4 regions of the Pectobacterium colocasium genome follow, and region 4 is predicted to be linked to each of the others. Evidence: predicted binding sites of a transcription regulator. Region 4 holds the regulator's gene; each other region holds the start of a gene.
What was found. Region 4 encodes CRP, which controls carbon source genes, mostly activating them, when cyclic AMP is high. Its sites were predicted from a motif close to ATGTGANNNNNNTCACAT; they were not measured.

Region 1 (4,499 bases), 1.1 Mb from region 4:
GGGATCGATGTCAGCCAAGGCGCACTTTTCTTACAAGACGAATTTAAACTTGGCGATCTGGCATTAACCTTCGGAGGTCGTGTCGACCAGCATGAGGTCTACGGAACAGAATTTAGCCCTCGTGCCTATGCAACGTATAGTTTGACCGATAACTGGGTGATAAAAGGCGGTGTCAGCAAAGCCTATAAAGCCCCAACACTTTCGCAGTCGGTCAAAGGTTATGCTTTAGCCTCCTGTCAGGGAACATGCTTTATCCTTGGGAACCCTGACCTTAAGCCAGAGACAGCCATAAGTTATGAGTTAGGTACCGCCTACGAGGCTGAGCGATTTGGCGCAGGAGTCACATTATTTGATAATGACATCAAGGATATGATTCAAACCAATTCGCTAACACGAACCTATGAAAACGTGAATAAAGCACGAATTCAGGGGATTGAAACCTCATTCTGGATCGATCTGACAGAGGATCTGAACTGGACCACCAACTGGACCATCGTCGATGCCGAAGACCGCACCACCAGAAAGCGTCTGAAACAAACGCCGAAAAATACGGTTAACACGCAGTTGAACTGGCAGGCGCTGGATAATCTCTCGACCTACATATCCTATCAGTACGCGGGCAACCAATATCTGCGTGATAAAGAAGTACTTAGAACCAGAGGCTTTAATACCGTAGATATCGGTGCGACCTACACGCCAGTTAAAAACGTGGACCTGAAACTGGGTGTCACTAACCTGACCAACGAAAAACGGGACTACGTTGCCACCAACAACGACTACTTCCTGTCTGGACGTACGGTATACGGCGGCGTGAGCTATAAGTTCTGATGCCGATACGTGCTAATCAATAATGCTGAGCCCGCGAATTCGCGGGCTTTTTTAGCAACAGATAAACGTGGTGACGTCGTACTCTCTCAGCAGATACGCGCCTTTAAAGCGGCGTCCGGCATAAAACGTCGGCGTCAGATCGGTAAGCAGTTCCAGCTCGAACTCGCGTTTGGTGATATCCAACGCCACCAGCCTGGCATCCAGAAAATCAAAGTAGTGCCGCACCTGCGGGTAAAGCGCCTTGAACAGGCTTTCTTTAGCCGAGAAGCTTACCGTCAGCAAACAGCAGAACGATTCATCACGTTCCTGAAACCACTGGTATTCCTCATCACCGATGATGCCGGGCCACAGCGATTGCGCACGTTCATCGGACATGAATCCTTCGATATCAACCCCCACGCACGATAGCGTATCGCTACGCAAATGGGCAGCACAGAGTACACTGTCTTTATTATGGCTCAGCGACCCAGCAATATTTTCCGGCCACTGCGGTGAACGATCTTCCCCACTGCACAGCACAAACTCAGGGTGACCCAGTTTATTCAATACCTGTCTGGCAAGATAACGCCCGGCCAGAAACTCGGCGCGCCGTTTCGGCACAGCGCGCGCTAGCGCGTCAGGTAAAGGGATATTCGACGCAGCAAACAGCGCGTCGTCATAGGCAGACAAATGGAAATGGCAGCGAGCAGTAATACCTGGGTAGGTGGCACCGTCCGTTGCCCGTGGAAAAGTAATCCATTCAACATCATCAATAAAAGCAGAAAGCATGTCACTCCACTCAGGCAAGCATATCGCACCTGCATTCGGTAAACACTGCGTAGGCCACGCTTAATCCCTGATTATTGCAGGGATATAAACGAACAATGGGCGACTTTCGCCGCCCATCATCTCGCTACGGCAATAATGTCTGGTTACATGACAGGGCCCGGAAACGACGTAGTCACAAGGACTACAGAGCCAAAAAGAACCCTGCGATGCAGGCGCTCATCAGGTTAGAAAGCGTACCTGCCGCGACCGCTTTCAAACCAAAGCGGGCAATATCCTGACGCCGAGTCGGTGCCATACTGCCCAAACCTCCAATAAGGATAGCAATAGACGAAAGGTTAGCAAAGCCACAGAGCGCGAACGAAATCACAGCTTTGGTATGATCCGACAGAACCTGCAAACCCGCAGCAGCAACCACGTCATCCGCTTTCAGATACTGACTGAAATTCATGTAAGCCACGAATTCATTAACAATCAGTTTTTGCCCAATGAACGACCCCGCAACGGTGGCTTCATTCCACGGAATCCCTATCAGGAACGCAACAGGGGCGAAACACCAGCCGAGGATCAGTTCCAGCGACAGCTGCGGGTAGTCAAACCAGCCGCCGATCCCACCCAGAATACCGTTCAACACGGCGATCAAGGCGATAAACGCCAACAGCATCGCACCTACATTCAGCGCCAGCTGCATACCGGAAGCCGCGCCGCTTGCCGCCGCATCAATAACGTTAGCCGGGCGATCGTCTTCATCAACAAACCCAACCATCTTGTCATGGTCGTGCGTTTTTTCCGTTTCCGGCACCATCAGTTTGGCAAACAGCAACCCGCCAGGCGCCGCCATGAAGGATGCCGCTATCAGGTATTCCAGCGGTACACCCATCTGGGCATAACCCGCCATCACCGCACCCGCAATAGAGGCCAACCCGCCACACATCACCGCAAACAGCTCTGACTGCGTCATGTTGGCGATATACGGGCGAACCACCAACGGCGCTTCCGTTTGGCCGACAAAGATGTTAGCCGTTGCCGAGAGCGATTCAGTCCGGGAGGTTCCCAACAGTTTCTGCAATCCGCCACCCAGTACCTTGATGACCAACTGCATGATACCCATGTAGTAAAGCACGGCGATAAGGGAAGAGAAAAAGACGATAATCGGCAATACGCGCAGTGCGAAAACGAATCCGCCGCCGCCAAATACTTCGAACATTTTGTCGGAGACCAGACCGCCAAACATGAACGAAACACCTTGATTTCCGTAGGCGATAACGTTTGCTACACCGCCCGTCATGCCCTCCAGAATCTTGCGCCCGATGGGGACATACAGCACCAAAGCACCAATACCGATCTGAAGAATGAAAGCACCAACGACGGTGCGCAATCTGATAGCTTTACGGTTATTGGACAACATAACCGCGCACAGTATCAGAACAATCATGCCGATGAGACTCATAACGAGTTGCATGTGCAGTTCCCTATAACGCGTGAAAAAAAGTGAGAGCATAAAAAATCATATCGCCAGAACGGTAAGCACGCTCTGGCGAGCTGATTATAAAGACAGGCTCGTGAAGGTCGCTAACTTATGTCACAAATACATACAACATCGAACAGTCAAAAACACCAAAAGGTGATCTTAATCACAATTTTATGGTTAGTATATGAAATCAGAATGACTGTTTTGCCAGTTGTTACACAGAAATAAGAGAAAAACGGAAGCAAACCGCTCTCCGCGTAAGGAAAGCATCGTTGCGGAATAGCGAGTATCGTAACGGTAGCCGTGTTAGGCCAACATGAGCCGTCCAAACAACCGATGCGAATTCTGCCAGAGCGCCTCCGCAATCTCTTCAGGTGGCTCTGCGCGTAGATCACACAGCGAGTTAAACGCACACGAAATGCGCTCGGGTCGGTTTGGCTGCCCCTGATAGCCACTCATCGGCATATCGGGTGCATCGGTTTCCAGCAGCAGCCGATCTAACGGCAGTTGCGCAATCGCCTGGCGCGTTTTATTCGCCCTGTCATAGGTAATGGTTCCTCCGACGCCGATATAATAACCCAGCCGGATAAAGGCTTGCGCCTGCGCCAGACTCCCGGCAAACCCGTGGACCACACCGGTACGTGGCACGTCAATTCGGCGGAGTAATTGCGCCAACCTGTCGTGGCTACGCCGCGAATGCAGGATGGTCGGGAGATCGTATTTTTTCGCCAGCCGAAGCTGAGCCTCAAGGAAGGTAAGCTGCCGCTCGAACTGCGGTTCCGGCATATAGAGATCCAATCCAATCTCACCCACCGCCACCAGCCTGGAGGACAACTGGCGCAGTTCGTCTTCCAGACGAAGCAAGTCGCTCTCCTGATGTTCGGCAATATAAAGTGGGTGCAGACCAAGTGCAGCGTAAAGCGGTGAATAAGTGCGAGCAAGCGTCAACACGCGCTCAAAATACTGAGAAGCCACAGCAGGAATAATGATGCGTTCAACCCCGGCGTCTTGCGCCAGACGTAAACTTTCCGGTGCGGCATCGTAAAAAAGGGGGAAATCGAAATGACAGTGGGTGTCGATAAAACGGTATCGTTCAGAAGGCACGTCGTTTCTCTCCGTCAAGATTAGGCCCGTCAAGATGAGGCGACCTAATCTACGAGCAAGCCATACCCTGCCAAAGCCTCATGGCAGAACAGAACGTGTCGTCGCGGCAACGCCTCAGTGTAACGTGGTTTTCTCTGAGCATACCTCTTCGTGCGCTTTTCCGTAACCCTCTTGCACGACACCGGACAAGTAATCGTTGCTCCCTTCCAGCCAGGCACAGTCGCTGTCAAACCAATCGGCCCACAGCGCCAGAAAATTCCCTTTCCACTGTTTCCATTTGCCAACAACGATATCGCTATTCATCATAAACCTCCTGATAAACTGTCGAAAT
Region 2 (4,499 bases), 100 kb from region 4:
TTTTCCTGTTCGCGGGTGAACGTATTCTGGCGTTCCTGAATCTGCGTACCGAAACCGTGTCCATTTCCGGCGGAATCGTGCTGTTCCTCATCGCGATTCGTATGATTTTCCCCTCACAGGAAGGCAACAGCAGCGGTCTGCCAGCCGGTGAAGAGCCGTTTCTGGTGCCCATGGCGATTCCACTGGTGGCGGGGCCGTCGATCCTGGCGGCACTGATGCTACTTTCCCACCAGTACCCTAATCAGCTCCCCCACCTGACGCTGGCGCTGCTTATCGCCTGGAGTATCTCTTTCATTATCCTGCTGATGTCCAATGTGTTCTTGCGTTTGCTGGGTGAGAAAGGCGTGAGCGCGCTGGAGAAATTGATGGGGCTGATTCTGGTGATGCTGTCGACGCAGATGTTCCTCGACGGCGTGCGTGCTTATATGAAGTTATAACTGCTCCGTTTCCCTCTGTGTCTTAGTCACATTTTTTATGCCGACTAAGAGACGGTTTCGTGCGCGAGAACGCCGTAATTTCCATACTACTCCGTAGCACGCGCCCGACGCAGGGCGCTCAGTCGCCGCCGCCCTGCGAACCCATGCTTCCGGCTAAATCATGCCGCTACGCGGTGCCATCGGCGTTCATGATCACCCTTCGAGCCACCAGTGAGGCGTTCCCGACGCCGCACTGGCTTTCGCGGCATCCATGCCGCTCACTCGGTGCTCATGATCACCGCTGCATAATTTTTACGCCGGATTAATGTCAAAACCTTCCCTTGTAAGAGGGAGGGGTTAAACACATCAGAGCAAGATACTGCCTATCACCGCTATCAGGAACGCGATGGTGCCGAGCAGCGTTTCCATCACCGTCCAGGTTTTCAACGTCGTTTTCTCATCCATTTCGAGGAAACGACCAACCAGCCAGAAGCCTGAATCGTTCACATGCGACAGCACGGTCGCACCACCAGCAATTGCCACCACGATAAAGCAGAGATCGAACTGGCTGAGGCCGGGAGTCGCTGCCACCGCAGGTGCCATCAGCGCCGCCGTCGTCGTCAGCGCCACCGTTGCAGAACCCTGTGCTACACGCAGAGCAGCAGACACCACAAACGCCGCCACAATCACCGGCATACCTGTATCCGCCAGCGCACCCGACAGCGCGTCACCAATACCACTGGAACGCAGAACGCCACCGAACATGCCACCCGCACCAGTTACCAGAATAATCGAACACACCGGACCCAGCGCACCTTCACAGATTTTCTCAAGGTGTCTACGGCTATGCTGACCGCTAAACATAATCATGGCGAACAAGACCGTAATCAGCAGAGCAATCGGCGTTTTCCCCAACATACGCAGGAACTGCACCAGACCGCTATCGCCACTGATGACACCCATCACCGTCAGAGTATTCAGCCCGGTATCGAGGAAGATCAGGATCAGCGGCAGCAACAGCACCCACATCACCACGCCAAACGCCGGCGGCGTATGCTTCTCATCCGCTTTGACTTCAGTCAGGAAAGTCGACGGCAGCGGCAAATGGAATTTCTTACCAGCCCACAGACCAAACAAATAACCGCCCAGATACCAGGTCGGGTAAGCAATCACAGCGCCGACCAGCACCAGCAGGCCAATATTGGCACCCAGCAGCTCACTGGCCGCAACCGGACCGGGATGCGGCGGCAGCAAGGCGTGCATCACGGCAAATGCGCCCGCAGCAGGGAACGCGTAGGTCAGCGTTGAACCGCCAAACCTTTTCGCCACGCTGAAAATAATCGGCAACATCACGATCAGCCCGGCATCGAAAAAGATCGGGAAGCCGAACAGCAGAGAGGCAAGCCCCAGCGCGAAAGGCGCACGTTTCTCACCAAATTTATTGATTAGCGTATCCGCCAGCACATTTGCGCCGCCAGTCACTTCCAGCAGGCGGCCAATCATTGCCCCCAGACCAACCAGCAGAGCAACGGAGGCCAACGTGCTGCCGAAACCGCTGAGCAGCGTAGGTACAAGTTTCTCAAAAGGGGTTTTCGTCGCCAGCGCCGTGATTAGGCTCACCAGCGTCAGCGCCAAAAACGCGTGAACGCGGAAGCGCATAATCAGCACCAGTAGCAGTGCGACTGCACCAGCGGCAATGGTCAATAACACACTGGCGCTATAAGCGGAGGTGATTTCTGTCATCGTTAATAATCTCTTTAGGGCACTCGGTCTGGGTTAGCTGATTGTTTGTGAGGTGTATCACATCATCATTTGATACCGGTAACATGATACGGGTAACATGTTAAAGTGTGGAACCATTAAGCATCATTTAATTTACATTTTGAGATAGAGATCAAATTATGTCAGGTCGAAGCATTATTCTGATGGGCGTATCAGGCAGTGGAAAATCCTCAGTTGGCGCTGAACTTGGCCGCGCCATTCAGGCAAAATTTATTGACGGCGACGATCTGCATCCACGCGCGAATATCCAGAAAATGGCCAGCGGCACGCCGTTGAACGATGACGATCGCGCACCGTGGCTGGAACGCCTTAGTGATGTCGCCTACAGCCTGGCACACAAAAACGAGACCGGCATCATCGTCTGTTCCGCGCTGAAAAAGCGTTACCGTGACCGCCTGCGCGCAGGGAACGAAAAGATGGTGTTTATCTATTTGAAAGGCAGCTTTGAGCTGGTTCTGGAGCGCCACAAAGCCAGAGCAGGCCACTTCATGCCGACGGAACTGCTGAAAAGCCAGTTCGATGCGTTGGAAGAACCGGGTAGCGATGAACCGGATGTCCTGAAGGTCGATATTGATGGCAGCCGCGAAGACGTCGTACAGCGCTGCGTTGACGCACTGCGCGCGGCAAGCTAACGCAGCCGCTTAAAGGCTTTCGCCGTCCAGCACGGTAAAACCGACATCGACCATACCCTGCGCAACTGGCTCGCCACGCAGACGAGCCAGCAAACGCTCGGTACCGATGCGCCCCATGTGCTCACGCGGCGTCAATACGCTAGCCAACTTCGGCACCATCGCCTGGCCGATGTCGTGCCCGTGAAAACCCGCTACGCCGATATCTTCCGGCACGCGCAATCCCTGTCGTTGGCATTCAAACATCGCACCAACGGCTAAATCATCATTGGTACAAAATACGCTGTCGACCTGCGGGTATTCCGCCTGCGTCTGCCGCAGCAGTTCACCACCGAGCGAATAGGAAGAGGCTCGCTCGCTCATCACGCAATAGCTCTTGAGCCCGCTTTCCCACATCGCTTGTTCATAGCCTCGACAGCGCATGATCGTACGCTCATCCTGCCGCGCGCCGAGATAAACGATATGGCTGTGCCCCAGCGCGACCATACGCAGCGTCATCTGGCGGGCGGCTTCAACATTATCGAACCCGACGGCCATATCCAGACAGGGTGAGACAGAATCCATCAACTCCACCACCGGAATACCCGCGACGTCCAGCATCTGGCGCGTGCGCGGCGTATGGGTACGTTCAGCCAAAATCAGCCCGTCGATGTGATACGACAGCAATGAGGTCAGACGCTGTTCTTCTCTGTCAGGATGATAGCCATAGTGCGCCAGCATGGTCTGGTAGCCGTGCGCTTCCGCCGTGCGTTCAATCCCGCGCAATACCTCGGCGAAAACCTGATTGGTCAATGACGGCAGCAGCACGCCAATCGCCCGGCTGGTGGAGCTGGCGAGCATATTCGGCGCGAGATTGGGGATATAGCCCAGCTCATCCAATGCAATAGCGATCTTTTCCTGCAATGCGGCGGATACCTGAGCGGGATTACGCAAATAACGGCTTACCGTCATTTTGGTAATCCCAACGCGGTCCGCAACGTCCTGGAGAACGGGTCTTTTCTTCTTCATCGTCGACTAAAAATGCCTGAAAAACAGTAATCTAAGTCTAGCAAAAAAAACATGAAGAAAGTAAAGGCAAAGGGGCAGAATCTGCATGATAACGTGAGGCTTTTAAGAAAGTAAAAAGCCCGCGTCTTTCCTACGCGGGCTTCAGACCGTTGACAAACCTATTTGCCGAATGAAAACGGGAGTAACGGAATAGAAGAGTAAAGCGTTTGCGCCAGGGATGGCGCAAGCCGAGCGTACAGGGATGTATTCACAGCGTCTTTACGATCTATCCGTTACTCCCGCTCTATGGACTTTGTCAGCAACCTCAAGCCCGCGTCTTTCCTACGCAGGCTTTTCCGTTATGACTTAGCCATCCTTATAGCGGCGGCAAATCAAACAGCAGGATTTCGCTGTCCTCACTGGCGTGGACGGAGATCGCCGTTTCGTCCCAGACAGCAAACGCATCGCTGGTTTCCGCTTTCTGGCCGTTAATCTCTACCGTACCGCGCACCACCTGCACCCAGACGCGGCGTTCAGCCTGAATCTGATACACCGATTGCTCCTGCGCCTTCAGCGCCCAGCGCCACAGCGTCATGTCCTGAAAGACTTTCAGCGAGCCTTCACGCGCATCCGGGGACAGTACCAGTTGGCGCCCTTGCTGCACATCAAAGCGCTTCTGCTCGTA
Region 3 (4,499 bases), 1.2 Mb from region 4:
ATGATTGACCCAATACGTTCGCAGTAACTGACATAAACATCTCCCATTCTTTTAAAGAATTTGCTGATTTTACGAAACATTTTCATTATCAGGCTCCTCTAACGGGTTAGTTAAGTGTGATGTTAATCACGTTTTTAATGGTAGCGGAGCTGAAATCAGATTTCAACATTTTTGTGATATCAGTCACAAAAATATAACGAGTTGGCACATGCGGTACGTTGTGGAGTGAAAGAACCTGATGCGCGACCGGCTAGCCAGCGAATCAGGTGATGGCATGTCATGGGACGTGATATCAGGCGGGATAGCGATAAATATTGTGATCGAACCACTGTTCACCAATCCGCTCGGCATCTTTCTCGATGTGATGAAAGTGGAAACCAAGCCGTTGCGCGACAGCGTTACTGCGCGTGTTGGCGGTTGAGGCTTTGATGATGCTACGTTCGACGAGGTGTGCAGCGGTATAGGCGGCTATCAATGTGCTGACGGCCTGAGAAACGATGCCTTTCCCTTCAAAGGCTTCGGCGATCCAGTAGCCGATGACGCCTTCTTTATCCTGAATCGTATTGAAGGAGACGATGCCAGCCAGCGCATTGTCCCAGCGGATGACATACACGGCGGACGTTTTGTCGAAGAACGCCTTTCTGTTGCCGCGAATCGTTTCACGCGTGTCATCGACGCGCTTGACGGAATCCGGCCAGGGTAACGTCCGCCGCAGACGGGCTTTTTCCTGCTGGATCAAGGCGAAGAGCGCATCGGCATCGCGCTCTTCCTGTATCGTCAGACGCAAGTGTGGTGGATGCCGTAGTTCATACAGATCATCGATCACGGACATATCAGCAAATGGTTTTTCCATAAAATCCCTCCCGTTACCCCTGCAAGGTACCGTCAACGATCGTGACGCTGTGTCCGCCGACCCAGGGTTCATCGTTCAGGTAAGTGACGGTAATGCGGCCATCGCAGTTCAGCATCGTGCCCTGTCGTGCCAGGTAGCTGAGTGGCGCGGTGACGTTATTGGTGGAGTGCTGTTGGCGAAGCAGCGCAGCCAGACAGGCGTTAGCACTGCCAGTCACCGGATCTTCTTTGAGATGACCACGCTCAATATAGAATGCGCGAACTTCATAATCGGCTGGCGTCGCGTTATCGTGCGGGCCGTAGATGGCAATGCCGTCAGTCTGGCTGAGGGTTTGCGCGGCTGAGAGCGCGTCTGCATCAGGTGTGATGTTCAGGCAGGTGTCGGCGCTGTCGACACGAATCACCAGCCAGCGAATACCCATGTGTACTGCGGTGGGTGGGTAGCGGTTATCGATAGCAGCATTATCAGAACCCGTAATGCCAAGCGTTTTTTCCAGCAGTGGCATGTGCTCGTCACCGAACGGAACCATAGTGGCCTGCGGTGCGTGAAAAGCCAGGCTTCCATCATCATGGATATTAATCGGGACTAAGCCAACGCCGCACTGCTGCACCAACTGGCCTGGGGATTTCGGGCGCAAGCCTTCTTCCAGCAGGGCATGTGCAGTGCCTAGCGTAGGGTGTCCGGCAAAGGGCATTTCCGACTCTGGCGTAAAAATGCGTACGTGGTAATCCGCCAGAGGGTCGGTGGCGGGCAGGACAAACGTGGTTTCTGATAGGTTTGTCCAACGCGCGATATCCTGCATTTGCGCATCGGTTAGCCCATTGGCTTCCAGAATGACGGCAAGCGGATTGCCCTTGAAAGGCTGTTGGGTAAAAACGTCGACCTGTTTGAAACGACGTACTATAGGCATCGCATTTCTCTCCTGTATGCGCTATCGCTTAAATATCACTCAAAACTAACCGCGATCCTATCGCGCGCTTGTGGCATAATGCGCGCCAAATCACATTCCGACTCGAGTATAAGTGCTGTGTTAAGTACCAACAATATCACCATGCAGTTCGGCAGCAAGCCGTTGTTTGAAAACATTTCCGTTAAATTTGGCGGCGGTAACCGTTACGGTTTGATTGGCGCAAATGGCTGCGGTAAATCCACATTCATGAAGATTCTCGGTGGCGACCTGGTGCCGAGCGCTGGTAACGTCTTCCTCGATCCTAATGAGCGTCTGGGTAAATTGCGTCAGGATCAGTTCGCTTTTGAAAAATACAGCGTGCTGGATACCGTCATCATGGGCCACGGGGAGCTGTGGGCGGTAAAAGAAGAGCGCGACCGTATCTACGCATTGGCTGAAATGAGCGAAGAGGACGGTTATAAAGTTGCCGATCTGGAAGTGCAATACGGTGAGATGGATGGTTACAGCGCAGAATCTCGTGCCGGCGAACTGTTACTGGGCGTAGGGATTCCGGTTGAGCAGCACTATGGTTTGATGAGTGAGATTGCGCCGGGCTGGAAACTGCGTGTCCTGTTGGCGCAGGCGCTGTTTGCCGATCCAGATATCCTGTTGCTCGACGAACCCACCAACAACCTGGATATCGATACTATCCGCTGGCTGGAGCAGGTGCTGAACGAGCGTAACAGCACCATGATCATCATTTCGCATGACCGTCACTTCCTGAATATGGTGTGTACGCACATGGCGGATCTGGACTACGGCGAACTGCGTATTTATCCCGGTAACTACGATGAATACATGACGGCCGCGACGCAGGCTCGTGAGCGTCTACTGGCCGATAACGCCAAGAAGAAAGCGCAAATTTCCGAACTGCAATCGTTCGTTAGCCGTTTTAGCGCCAACGCCTCTAAATCCAAACAGGCGACATCACGCGCACGCCAGATCGATAAAATCCAGTTGGATGAAGTAAAAGCGTCCAGCCGTCAAAACCCGTTTATCCGTTTCGATCAGGATAAGAAACTGTTCCGTAATGCGCTGGAAGTGGAAGCGTTGAGCAAAGGTTTTGACAATGGTCCGCTCTTCAACAAGCTGAACCTGATGGTCGAAGTTGGTGAGAAAGTCGCTATTCTGGGTACCAACGGTATCGGTAAAACGACGCTGTTAAAAACGCTGGTCGGCGATCTTCAGCCAGACAGCGGTACGGTGAAGTGGTCTGAAAATGCAAAAATCGGCTACTACGCGCAGGATCACGAATACGAGTTCGACGAGACGCTGACCGTTTTTGACTGGATGAGCCAGTGGAAACAGGAAAAAGACGACGAACAAGCCGTACGTAGCGTGCTGGGTCGTTTGCTGTTCAGTCAGGATGACATTAAGAAGAAAGTGAAGGTGTTATCCGGTGGTGAAAAAGGCCGCATGCTGTTCGGTAAACTGATGATGCAGCGTCCTAACATTCTGGTCATGGATGAACCGACTAACCACTTGGATATGGAATCTATTGAATCGCTGAACATGGCGCTGGATATGTATGAAGGGACGCTGCTGTTCGTTTCTCATGATCGTGAGTTCGTTAGCTCGCTGGCGACCCGTGTTCTGGAAATTACGCCGAATAAAGTGATCGATTTCACCGGTAACTATGAAGATTACCTGCGCAGCCAGGGTATTCAGTAAGTCCTATACCGACCTTCAGGCCTAAATCATGGCCTGAAGGTCGGCTATTTTCCTTTCTTTCGTTCTCTCTGTGCGCGGTTTATTTCTTTTCGCTGATGCTATCGGACGGAAACATTCCCCGATCCTGCCTGTATTTATTACTCAAATTAACGAACTTTAATAAACGCTGTTTTTTTTTCGTACTTGTTAAAAAAACAAAGAGGGATAGACCGTAATCCTATGAAATAAAATAGCGATACGGTTTTTCGGCATGATTTTCAGTTTGCACAAAAGAAAACAGTTTGTTAATCCCTGTCGTTATTTTGCTGTATTCAAATTCAGCCCCTTCGTTTACGTGTTCTCCTCGTTGCCAAATAAAAATAATTATCATTTAATTTATTTTATTGAATATTTGGGGGCCGTTAATGAACATCGATTTGACGCCGTATTATGCCGAGTCCGGTGAGCAGCCTTTTAGCGCCCGACGTATGGCCATGCCTTGGCGCAACCATGTGCCGCTTTCACCAGAACAGATTCCGGCCGGTTGGCAGACGCTGAAGCAGCAGATCGTGCCTGCGCGTAAGCGTCTGCTCTACCTGCACATTCCTTTCTGTGCCACGCACTGCACGTTCTGCGGTTTTTATCAAAACAAGCTGCGTGATGACAGCACGGCGACCTATACCCGCTATTTGTTGCAGGAACTGGCGATGGAAGCGGACAGCCCGCTGCATCAGTCTGCGCCGATTCATGCGGTGTACTTTGGCGGTGGTACTCCAACGGCGCTGGCGGCCGATGAACTGTCACAAATTATTCGTGCGATCCGCACCTCTCTGCCGTTAGCCCCAGACTGTGAAATCACGGTGGAAGGGCGGGCGATGGATTTTGACGATGAGCGAATCGATGCCTGTCTGGATGCGGGTGCGAACCGCTTCTCCATTGGGATTCAGACGTTCGATACCCGCATTCGTCAGCGTATGGCGCGTACGTCGGATAAGCAGCAGTCAATTCGCTTCCTTGAGCGCCTGTGCGAGCGAGACAGGGCTGCCG
Region 4 (4,499 bases):
GTGGTGCCGATCGTCAACCTGGAATGGATCCAAAAGCTGATTCGTGATGTCAATGAACGTGGTCACTCGCGTGAAGCGGTGATGGATTCCGTCGTCCGTTCGATGGAAGACTACATCACCTACATCACCCCGCAGTTCTCCCGTACGCACATCAACTTCCAGCGTGTGCCCACCGTGGACACCTCCAACCCGTTTGCTGCCAAGTCGATTCCCTCACTGGATGAAAGCTTCGTCGTCATTCACTTTCAGGGGTTGGATAATATTGACTATCCCTATCTGCTGGCCATGTTGCAGGGATCGTTTATCTCCCACATCAACACGTTGGTCGTTCCCGGCGGGAAAATGGGGCTGGCGATGGAGCTCATCATGGCACCGCTGGTGCAGCGGTTAATGGAAGGGAAAACCATCGAATAAGCCAGACTGGGCACGGCAGAACCGTGCCCAGAAGAAGGGATCAACCCAACACTCTAATTTCGTGGCTGTGCGTCACCTCAACGGCTTTGCCCAGCATCAATGCCACAGAGCAGTATTTTTCCGCCGACAGGGCGACAGCTCGTTCAACGGCTTTGTCGGTCAGCCCTTTCCCCGTCACGATAAAATGCAGATTGATATGGGTAAATAAGCGCGGCGCTTCAGACCGGCGCTCTGACGTCAGTTTCACTTCACAGCCCGCCACATCGTTGCGGCCTTTTTGCAGAATCGAAACCACATCAATCGCGCTGCATCCCCCCACAGACATCAACACCATTTCCATCGGGCTGGGCGCTTTATCGCCGGAATTGCCGTCCATCAATATCTGGTGCCCTGACGCGGATTCGCCCAAAAACGTTAAGCCTTCAACCCATTTTACCCGTGCCTGCATGGTGCCTCTCCACTAAAAATTTTTTGAAAATTTATACCGTTACTGTACAAAAACCAGCGTTAATCAGAGCTTTGTCATGCTGAAGCGAGACAACACAAGACACGTCCTTAAAGCTGTGTTAAAACGAAAACAGAATAGACCTTTTCTGGACAAACCCAGAAACGAAGAAGATGATGACGTAGCCGGACATACCCCAGCCACGTTTACGGTGCGGCAAGGCAGCAACCGGAAAATCAAGGGTACAGTGGTTCCAGTATATTCCCTGACGTCATTCTGCCTAGACTGAATTTTATTTTTTTGAGCAGTTAAACACGCCGTACAGGGAACTCTGACCCCTGTAATTTGCGCAGTGAATTACAACAGAGGATGATAGCGAATGGTTCTCGGCAAACCGCAAACAGACCCAACTCTCGAATGGTTCCTTTCCCATTGTCATATCCACAAGTATCCATCGAAGAGCACGCTTATTCACCAAGGTGAAAAAGCAGAAACGCTTTACTACATCGTGAAAGGCTCTGTCGCAGTGCTAATCAAAGATGAAGAAGGCAAGGAAATGATCCTTTCCTACCTCAATCAGGGCGATTTTATCGGCGAGCTCGGCCTGTTTGAAGAAGGTCAGGAACGCAGCGCTTGGGTGCGGGCAAAAACCGCCTGTGAAGTGGCTGAAATTTCCTATAAAAAATTCCGCCAGCTCATTCAGGTTAACCCAGATATCCTCATGCGTCTGTCTGCGCAAATGGCAAGCAGACTCCAGGTGACTTCAGAGAAAGTCGGCAACCTCGCCTTCCTTGATGTGACCGGTCGTATTGCTCAAACTCTACTCAACCTGGCCAAACAACCTGATGCCATGACGCATCCAGATGGCATGCAAATAAAAATTACCCGTCAGGAAATTGGGCAAATCGTTGGCTGCTCGCGTGAAACCGTGGGCCGCATTCTGAAAATGTTAGAAGACCAGAACCTGATCTCGGCACACGGTAAAACGATTGTCGTTTACGGCACTCGCTAAATCCCTGTCGCTGTACCCTACCCACAAAAAAGCGTGAAGCCTCGGCCTCACGCTTTTTTTATGGCGAGCTTCCTGCTCGCCACCCTTTGGGCCGCCGCAAGCGGCGTTGAAAAACGTTCCCTACGTTTTTTTATGGCGAGCTTCCTGCTCGCCACCCTTCGGACCGCCGCAAGCGGCGTTGAAAAACGTTCTCTACGTTTTCCTATCACACCGTTTTCAGTGAGTAATCAATTTGCTGCATTAACAACCTGTGCGACGGCGTTGGCGAACTTCTCCATCCCCTGCGCAATGTCATCCTCATCAATGATCAAAGACGGCACAAAGCGGATGACGTTCGGCCCTGCCATCAGCACCATCAGACCCTGAGCCGTTGCAGCAGCCAAAAACTCACCCGCGCGGCCATGCCACTGCGGTTTTAGTTCTGCCCCCAGCAGGAGCCCCATGCCGCGAACCTGCTCGAATACGCCGTACTGCTGGTTGATTTTCTCCAGTTCACTGACAAAGCGATCGTGCCGATCCGCGACGCCTGACAGCACTTCCGGCGTATTGATGATATCCAGCGCAGCTTCCGCCACCGCACAAGCCAGCGGGTTGCCGCCGTAGGTGGTTCCGTGTACCCCCACCGTCATCGCAGAAGCGATCTCTTCCGTCGTCAGCATCGCACTAATCGGGAAACCGCCACCCAGCGCTTTAGCGGTGGTGAGAATATCCGGCGTAATACCGTAATGCATATAGCTGAATAATTTACCGGTACGCCCCATCCCACTCTGCACTTCATCAAATACCAGCAGCGCCTTGTGTTGATTGCACAGCTCGCGAACGCCTTGCAAAAACTCAGCCGTAGCCGGTGTAATGCCGCCCTCGCCCTGAATTGGCTCCAGCACGACGGCACAAGTGTGATCGTCCATCACCGCTTTGACCGCAGCCAGATCGTTGAAAGGAACATGGACAATATCCGCAGGCTTAGGCCCGAAACCATCGGCATATTTAGGCTGTCCACCAACCGAAACGGTAAACAACGTCCGGCCGTGGAACGCATTGTAGAAGGCGATGATCTTGGTTTTATACGGGCTATGACGTTTAACCGCATAGTGACGTGCCAACTTAAACGCCGCTTCGTTAGCTTCAGCGCCGGAGTTAACAAAAAACACGCGATCGGCAAAAGTGGCATCAATCAATTTACTGGCGAGGCGTAGCGCAGGCTCGTTGGTGAAAATATTGCTGGTGTGCCACAGCTTTTCACCCTGCTGCTGCAATGCGTTCACCAACGCAGGATGGCAATGACCCAGTGCCGTAACCGCAATGCCACCGGAGAAATCAATATACTCACGGCCGTCCTGATCCCAGACGCGGCTCCCTTTACCTTTCACTGGTACAAACTTCGCGGGTGCATAAACCGGCAAAATCACTTTATCGTGAGTATCCCGTGTCACTGCTTTCTGCTCTGCTGCCATTTGCTGCCTCACTCTGCTATCCATCACGTTAGAATGAAAATATAGTCAATAAATATGCATAAAAAATCAATTACAGGCAATATTAAATCGGCTACTGGAGAGAATAACTTTCTATCTCACTAAATTTTAAGGAAATTATCCAAAAGTTGATGCCCTTGCTGGCTGAGGATGCTTTCAGGATGAAACTGCACACCTTCCAGCGGAAGCGAGCGATGGCGGATCCCCATAATCTCGTCACGCTGACCTTCATGTTCGCTCCAGGCCGTGACTTCAAAGCAATCGGGTAGCGAGGAAGAATCAATGATGAGTGAATGGTAGCGAGTAACCGTCAAAGGCAGAGCTAGCCCCGTGAAAACACCTGTATTGCTATGCGCAATCGCAGACGTTTTCCCGTGCATGACCTGCCGTGCCCGCACCACGCGCGCGCCGAACGCCTGCCCCATCGCCTGATGGCCAAGGCACACGCCCAGAATCGGTAATTTATCGGCGAAGTGACGGATAGCCGCCAGTGAAATGCCCGCCTCATCCGGCGTACAGGGGCCAGGGGAAATGACCAATCTCTCAGGCGCAAGCCGTTCAATCTCACGCAGCGTGAGTTCATCATTACGCTTCACCACAACCTGCGCGCCAAGCTCACAAAAGTATTGGTAAAGGTTGTAGGTAAAGGAATCGTAGTTATCGATAATTAGCAGCATAGTTATTGTACAGGTAGTCAGAAAAGCCGTACTAACATACATGAAATTCGTGTCAGACACCCAACCGTTGTCGCCAGCAAAGACAGAAGGCGTCCCATCGCGATCTAATAAAAATAGCACGATAATAATCACGTAGTTTATAAATAATTTACTCTTGTAATAAACATCTTTATTAATAGGTAATATTTATTATTCATCTCTATAGAAAATGATTTCTTTGAAATCATTTTTAACAAAAAAAAATAATAACCAAAAATTCCTTATGAATTAATTAAGTTTTTTCATCTGGCATGAAAAAACGATAGGATTTTTTTATCATCGATGTTTATTTTTGATGGCGATCACAGTTGCCTACCGAGTGAATAAATCCCACATGAAGACTGGGTAAAAATAAAGAATCCATATTGAAAAAATGAGCGTAAAAAACACAATGTATTGAATTTAAAGCGTTTAAATAGAAATTAGTTTCCATTGAAAAG

Region 1: the regulator CRP is predicted to act here: its motif matches at 3,216-3,233, upstream of LCF41_RS02575 (NupC/NupG family nucleoside CNT transporter).
Region 2: the regulator CRP is predicted to act here: its motif matches at 2,205-2,222, upstream of LCF41_RS20295 (GntP family permease).
Region 3: the regulator CRP is predicted to act here: its motif matches at 1,842-1,859, upstream of LCF41_RS14660 (ABC-F family ATPase).

The regions. Positions count from the first base shown of each region.
Region 1 covers NZ_CP084032.1:551,437-555,935, reverse strand. The annotation lists gene LCF41_RS02585 (TonB-dependent receptor domain-containing protein) at 1-828, shown strand, start outside; gene LCF41_RS02580 (4'-phosphopantetheinyl transferase family protein) at 880-1,596, opposite strand; gene LCF41_RS02575 (NupC/NupG family nucleoside CNT transporter) at 1,778-3,055, opposite strand; gene LCF41_RS02570 (TatD family hydrolase) at 3,371-4,168, opposite strand; gene LCF41_RS02565 (CsbD family protein) at 4,283-4,471, opposite strand.
Region 2 covers NZ_CP084032.1:4,492,491-4,496,989, forward strand. The annotation lists gene LCF41_RS20290 (YhgN family NAAT transporter) at 1-437, shown strand, start outside; gene LCF41_RS20295 (GntP family permease) at 783-2,159, opposite strand; gene LCF41_RS20300 (gluconokinase) at 2,318-2,830, shown strand; gene gntR (gluconate operon transcriptional repressor GntR) at 2,840-3,835, opposite strand; gene LCF41_RS20310 (pirin family protein) at 4,191-4,499, opposite strand, start outside.
Region 3 covers NZ_CP084032.1:3,227,229-3,231,727, reverse strand. The annotation lists gene LCF41_RS14670 (GNAT family N-acetyltransferase) at 293-853, opposite strand; gene LCF41_RS14665 (PhzF family phenazine biosynthesis protein) at 867-1,763, opposite strand; gene LCF41_RS14660 (ABC-F family ATPase) at 1,881-3,473, shown strand; gene hutW (heme anaerobic degradation radical SAM methyltransferase ChuW/HutW) at 3,878-4,499, shown strand, end outside.
Region 4 covers NZ_CP084032.1:4,387,796-4,392,294, forward strand. The annotation lists gene LCF41_RS19875 (phosphoribulokinase) at 1-414, shown strand, start outside; gene LCF41_RS19880 (OsmC family protein) at 455-862, opposite strand; gene crp (cAMP-activated global transcriptional regulator CRP) at 1,239-1,871, shown strand; gene argD (bifunctional acetylornithine/succinyldiaminopimelate transaminase) at 2,099-3,325, opposite strand; gene LCF41_RS19895 (aminodeoxychorismate synthase component II) at 3,445-4,020, opposite strand.